3 regions of the Blautia sp. 2227st1_G12_2227SCRN_220401 genome follow, and region 2 is predicted to be linked to each of the others. Evidence: predicted binding sites of a transcription regulator. Region 2 holds the regulator's gene; each other region holds the start of a gene.
What was found. Region 2 encodes Rex, which represses fermentation and respiration genes when NADH is low (regulators of the CRP and FNR family bind a similar motif). Its sites were predicted from a motif close to ATTGTTAANTANTTAACAAT; they were not measured.
Positions count from the first base shown of each region.

Region 1 (2,272 bases), on a different contig from region 2:
CTGTTGATGCAGCCATTCAGTACGATAAGGAGAAAAAAGAATTCACCCTTGTGAAACAGGTACAGGGGACGGAAATCGATCCGGATAAGCTGGAGACTACCGTGGACACAAATCTGAACGCAGCATTTGATACGGCTCTGCTTGGGGATACCATCACAGTACCGATCAACAAGCATGTGTATGTAAGCCCGACGGTCACTGTAACAGAGGATATGAAAAATAAGATTACAGACCTGAACAGCCAGCTGAAGAAATACCGCAGCAGTACAGTAACTTATACATTCGGAAGTGAAACGGCTGTTCTGGATTCCGATACGATCACATCCTGGCTGAAGGCTGAGGGGGAGACGCTGACTTTAGATGAAGAAGCCATTAAAGCCTACATCAGTGAGCTTGCCAACAAATACAATACCATTTATGTTCCCCGCACCTTTCATACATCTGCGGGAACGGATGTGACCATTGAGGGAAATGAGTACGGATACCGGATCGATCAGGACGGAGAATATGCGCAGCTTCTGGAAGACCTGAAAAGTGGTACTGCTGTAACAAGAGAGCCTGTTTACAGCAAAAAAGGATACCAGAGAAACGGAACAGACGATCTGGCAGGCAGTTACATAGAGGTCAGTCTGGATGCACAGCATTTGTGGCTGTATAAGGACGGAAGCCTTGTGACGGAAACAGATATTGTCAGTGGTAAGCCGGTGAAGGGGCGTGAAACATATCGTGGTGCATGGCCGATCGCATACAAAGCAAGTCCCTATAATCTGTCAAGCTCTGAGTATGGATACAACGTAAAGGTTAATTACTGGATGCCTTTTGTCTACGGGCAGGGACTTCATGATGCATCCTGGCAGTCATCCTTTGGCGGGAACCGTTATAAAACCAACGGAAGCCACGGCTGCATCAATCTGCCTAAGGATCAGGCAGCACTGATCTATAACACCATTGATGCAGGTTATCCGATCATTATTTACTGATAGGAGCAAAAAAGCTTCGGAGAGATCCGGAGCTTTTTTTATGCCCGAAAATGAAAATTATCATGGAAGCAGGATCGTAAATGATAAGGTTTTTCAAAAGTACGTTAAAAAAAACACAAAAAAATATCGAAAAAGCCTTGTCGAAACAGAAATAACGTGATATGATGATTTCGGAAATCGAGCTAATACACTTCTTAATTGCGGAGGAAGAGTGTTTTTCTCTTTTATTTGGGTGCAAATTGATAAAAAAACTCAAATAAGTGTTAGTTGAGATTTCATTTTTTTATTCATGTATCGTTAAAAAAAAGACAATATATGAACAAGAATATCTACTATAAACGTCAGATTTTAGACTAAGAAAGGATAATGAAAGGTATGAAGTACAGTTATTATCCGGGTTGCACCCTGAGAACAAAGGCCAAAGATCTGGATGAGTATGCCAGAGCCAGTGCCACAGCCCTTGGGTTTGAGCTTGAGGAGATCGAGGACTGGCAGTGTTGTGGTGGTGTTTATCCGCTTGGCACAGACGAGATCGCCACAAAGCTTTCTTCCGTCCGTGCGTTAAACCAGGCAAAAGAAAAAGGCCAGGATCTGGTGACGATCTGTTCAGCCTGTCATCATGTGATCAAGCGTGTCAATGATGATATGAAAAATGTGGAAGATATCCGGACCAGAGCCAACAATTATATGCAGTTGGAAGCTCCCTATGAAGGAGAGACAACCGTTCTCCATTATCTGGAGGTTCTCCGGGACAGAGTCGGTTTTGATAAACTGAAAGAAAAAGTAGTAAATCCTTTTACCGGAAAGAAGATCGGAGCCTATTACGGATGTCTGCTTCTGAGACCTGGAAAGATCATGGCATTTGATGATCCGGAAAATCCAAGGATCATGGAGGATTTTATCCGTGCCCTTGGCGCTGAGCCTGTGATCTATCCTTACAGAAATGAATGCTGTGGAGGATATATATCCTTGAAAGAAAAAGAAATGTCACAGAATATGTGTGAAAAGATTGAAGAAAGCGCAGCCGGATTTGGCGCAGATATGCTGATCACTGCTTGTCCACTGTGCAAATATAATCTGAATAAAAATGCCGGAAACAGACTGCCGGTTTACTATTTTACAGAGCTTCTGGCAGAAGCCCTTGGCGTCAAAGAGGAGGTGGCAAAATGAGAGATAACCATTCTGCTGCGGAAAAAATAAAGGAGATCAGTGGAACCAATCCTTTAAAATGCATGAAATGCGGCAAATGTTCCGCAACCTGCCCTTCTTTTGACGAGATGGATATCAAACCT
Region 1 is NZ_JBCLNI010000004.1:71,820-74,091, forward strand. It holds gene ABCM67_RS03105 (L,D-transpeptidase family protein) at 1-980, shown strand, start outside; gene ABCM67_RS03110 (CoB--CoM heterodisulfide reductase iron-sulfur subunit B family protein) at 1,356-2,150, shown strand; gene ABCM67_RS03115 (4Fe-4S dicluster domain-containing protein) at 2,147-2,272, shown strand, end outside.
Region 1: the regulator Rex is predicted to act here: its motif matches at 1,274-1,293, upstream of ABCM67_RS03110 (CoB--CoM heterodisulfide reductase iron-sulfur subunit B family protein).

Region 2 (2,272 bases):
GCTGCAGACCATAGCCTCCGGAAGGAGTATCTGCAGTGGGATCCTGTTGGCTTCCACAGTCTGGATCTTTACCATTCCCGCACCGGCACGAAGTGCTGCACTGGCGCTTAAATAAGCGGCTCCACACATTCCCTCACTTCCGGTCACAAAGAGCACTTTTCCGAAGGTACCCTTGTTTCCGCCGGGATCACGTTCCGGAAACAGCTTCAGATCTTTATTTTCCAGACAGGCGGCAGATGCAGTCACAGCTTCCTGCTCATAGATCCCGATATCGGCGGTAACGATCCTTCCTGCATACAGTCTTCCCGGATAAAAGCAAAGACCTCTTTTCCGGTAGGCAAATGTGACAGTCAGATCGGCGCTGAAGGCAATTCCCATTTCCAGGCCAGTATCTCCGTTCACTCCTGACGGGATGTCAACTGCGATCTTTTTGGCCCTCGCACTGTTCATCTCATGGATGATATCAGCATAATGCCCCTCGATCGGACGCGTCAGGCCTACCCCAAACACGGCATCTACTATAGTAGTATATTCACTCCACTGCGGGTTATTCACCTCCGGGACACGATAACCGGAAGCGATCTTATACTGAAGAGCTGTCTCTCTGGTCATTTTATCTTTGTTTCCGACCATATAAAACTCTACCCGGATTCCCTTCAGATGGAACAATCTGGCAACAGCGATACCGTCACCGCCATTATTTCCGCTTCCGCAGACTACCAGGATCCTTTCGTCCTTCTGGAGATACTTTTCTGTTTCCTCTACCACCTTCAGTGCCGCCCGCTCCATCAGAACCTCGGAGGGAACTCCGATCTCACGGATCGTTGTGGAGTCCAGATCCTTCATTTCTTTGCAGGTAACAAGCTTCTTCATTCTGTCTTCTGCCTCCCCTCTGTCATAGAGAAAGCTGCCGTTTCCGGCAGCTTAACAATTCTTACTTATCCACATGTTCCTGCCTGTATTTGCTGAGATTATAAGACAGTGTCATCAGACTCTCGGAAAGATGAACGTTCTCTACGATCACATCATCCGGTGTCTCAAGATCGAGATGTGCAAAATTCCAGATTGCCTTGATCCCGTTCTCCACCAGGATATCTGCCATTTCCTTGGCTTTATTCTTGGGAAGTGTCAGGATCGCGATCTCCACGTTATTCTCTCTCAGGAAAAACGGAAGCTCACTGAGCATCTGGATCTCAAGTCCACGGACTGCGATGCCCTCAAGCACAGGATTTACGTCAAAGATACCAACCAGCCTGAAGCCACGCTTCTCAAAATCCACATAATTGGCAAGTGCCTGTCCCAGATTACCAGCACCCAGAATGATCATCGGATGAACGGTATCCAGTCCCAGGATCTTACCAATCTCTGTATAAAGATAATGTACATTATAGCCATACCCCTGCTGCCCAAAACCGCCGAAATTATTAAGATCCTGACGGATCTGAGAAGCTGTGGTATGCATCTTCTTACTTAACTCATTGGAAGAAATACGTTCTACATTGTCTTCCATCAGCTCTCCTAAGTAGCGGTAATAGCGTGGCAGACGCTTAATCACCGCTTTCGAGATTTGTTTTGTCTCCACGATAGTTTTCCTCCTTACCTTACACTAGGTTAATTATAACGAATTGACATTTTCCTGTCAATTAAAGTTGTCTATTCTGTACAAATTTCTTTTTATTTTTTCTAATAATTGATTTTTTCTTTGAAATCCCGGCAGTTTCCGTTATAATAGGTGGAGGATTTTTCCCTGTTCAGACATAAACAGGGGTGATTCTTTATACAGGAGGACAGTTTTTATGATTTTATCATGTCAGAATATATGCAAGGCCTTTGGCGAAAAAGTAATTTTAAATGATGCATCCTTTCACATTGAAGACCGTGAAAAGGCTGCTCTGATCGGATGCAACGGTGCAGGAAAGACCACACTGCTGCGTATCATCATGCAGGAGCTTTCTGCTGATTCCGGTACCGTGGTGCTTGCCCGGGATAAAAATATCGGCTATCTTGCCCAGTACCAGGATATCCACGGACATCATACCATCTACGAGGAGCTTCTTACCACCAAGCAGCACATCATCGATATGGAACGCCGTATCCGCAACATGGAACAGGAAATGAACACGGTGACCGGTGATGAGCTGAACCGTCTGATGGAAACCTATACCCGCCTGACCCATCAGTTTGAGCTGGAGAACGGATACGCTTACAAAAGTGAGCTGACCGGTGTCTTAAAGGGTCTCGGCTTCACGGAGGAAGATTATGACAAGCAGAT
Region 2 is NZ_JBCLNI010000024.1:9,211-11,482, forward strand. It holds gene ABCM67_RS12080 (NAD(P)H-hydrate dehydratase) at 1-873, opposite strand, end outside; gene ABCM67_RS12085 (redox-sensing transcriptional repressor Rex) at 935-1,582, opposite strand; gene ABCM67_RS12090 (ABC-F family ATP-binding cassette domain-containing protein) at 1,797-2,272, shown strand, end outside.

Region 3 (2,272 bases), on a different contig from region 2:
ATAAGCCTGTACCTGAATACCGAAAGCCTTGCAGTATTCGATCAGTTCAGCAGGATAACACAAAGGATGGCACTCGATCTGGTTTACAGCAGGAATGATCCCGGATATCTTACGAAGCTCTTCCAGATGCCGGATATCAAAATTACTGACACCGATACTTAAAGCACGTCCGGACTCCAGAATGGATTCCAGCTCTTTCCAGGTGCTCAGGTAGCAGCCGGGAACCGGCCAGTGTATCAGATAGAGATCTACATAACTGACTTTCAGACGGTCGAGGCTACGGGAAAAAGCTCCCTGGACATCGCCGAGACGCTGCGCATTGTTCCAGATCTTGCTGGTGATGAAAAGATCCTTTCTGGGAACTCCGCATTTGGCAATGGCACGTCCAACGCTTTCTTCATTTTTATAAACAGAAGCGGTATCGATCATGCGGTAGCCGGCGGAAATAGCAGAAGTGACTGCTGCTTCGGCCTGTACGTCATCGGGCAACTTGTATACGCCAAGCCCCAGAAGAGGCATTTCTCTGTCGTTGTTCAGAAAAACAGTTTCTTTCAAAATAATTCCTCCTTGTATGTTCTGCTTTCCATGCTTTTGCTATTATAGCACAAAAATATGAAAGAATCACATCAATTATATTACAAAAGTGATAAAGCTTAGAGTTGGACAGACGCGCAGACTGGGTAATGAGTTGTGGTTTGAAGAGACTAACTTCGTTAAAAATGAAACAATCGAGTTAATTTACTGTCAAAGTTTTTGGAAAAATAGGAAAAACAGCATATAATTTTGGCTATATTTTATAATTATTTTCTTGATAATAACAGTGAAAAGATGTATAATAAATTTAATTGATAAATTCTTGTCATGAGAGTGTCCGCCCGGCGGATACAGGAAAGGGGTATTTATGCATTTAATCAAAGATGAGAATGGCAATCTTGTTCAGCATGGACATGCAGATAGCCATGAACATACACATGAGCACACCCATGAGGATGGTGTGACTCACAGCCATACACATAGCCATGCGGAAGGAGACAGCCATTGTCATACACACGGTGATGGGCACTGCGGTTCCTGTGAGAATGGTGACTGCAAGAATGAGACTGTAGCACTTCTTACCTATATGCTGCAGCATAACGAGCATCATGCTGCAGAACTTGATCAGATGGCTGACAATCTTAAGAAGCTTAACATGGATGCAGCTGCTAAGACGATCAAAGAGGCAGTAGCAGATTTTCAGAAAGGTAATATGAGGCTTGGACTTGCCCTTACACTTGTTAAGGAAGAGTTGAAATAAAAACTGACAGAATAGTTTTGACAGCATAGTGGTTAAATGACGCCACTTATTTGGAGGAATGATTATGTGTCTTGCAACAGTATATAAGGAAGAAGATAATTCTGTAATTTTTAAGAATGTAAGCCGGATCGATGTAGACGGAAATAAATTGATCCTTCGTGATATCATGGGAGATGAGCGCGTGGTAGAAGGCAGTATCCTTATGGTGGATCTTGCAAACAGCATCGTGAAACTGCAGTGTGACTGATACAAATACGTGGAGGACGATCAATGAAATTATCTGAAGCAATGAGAGAAAAAATGCTGCTTTCCTTTGAACTTTTTCCGCCAAAGACAGAAAAAGGTATGGCAAACCTGCCGGGAACCATTGAACATCTCATGAAGTATAGACCGGAGTATATTTCCTGTACATACGGTGCCGGCGGCGGAAATGTCGGAGCCAACAGGGAAGTATGCCAGATGATCAGGAACGCAGGAACTATTCCTGTAACACACTTCACAGTGATCAAGAACACAAAAGAAGGAATCAGACAGCAGTTGGAACGGTATCTGTCAGATGGCGTTGACCATATGTTGGCACTTCGCGGAGATATTCCGCTTGGTGAGACAACGACCTGCGGAGACTTCAATTATGCGACAGACCTTGTTAAATTTGTCCGTGATGAATTTGGCGATAAGTTTGAGATTGCAGTAGCCGGTTCACCGGAAGGCCATATCGCATGCAGAAGCTTGGATGCTGACATTGCTGTTTTGAGACAGAAACAGGACAATGGTGCTGATTATATCATGACTCAGCTCTGCTGGGATATGGAACAGTTTAAATACTGGTTGGACGCTATCCGCGAGGCTGGAGTGACAATGCCTGTAGATGTTGGCGTAATGCCGATTTTGGATCAGGCAGCTACCATTAATATGGCCCTTTCACGTAACGGCTGTGTAATGGACAGTGAGCTTTGCAGGCTGATCTCCAGGAACTGG
Region 3 is NZ_JBCLNI010000007.1:123,928-126,199, reverse strand. It holds gene ABCM67_RS05450 (aldo/keto reductase) at 1-555, opposite strand, end outside; gene ABCM67_RS05445 (cobalt transporter) at 902-1,294, shown strand; gene ABCM67_RS05440 (CooT family nickel-binding protein) at 1,359-1,541, shown strand; gene ABCM67_RS05435 (methylenetetrahydrofolate reductase) at 1,565-2,272, shown strand, end outside.
Region 3: the regulator Rex is predicted to act here: its motif matches at 845-864, upstream of ABCM67_RS05445 (cobalt transporter).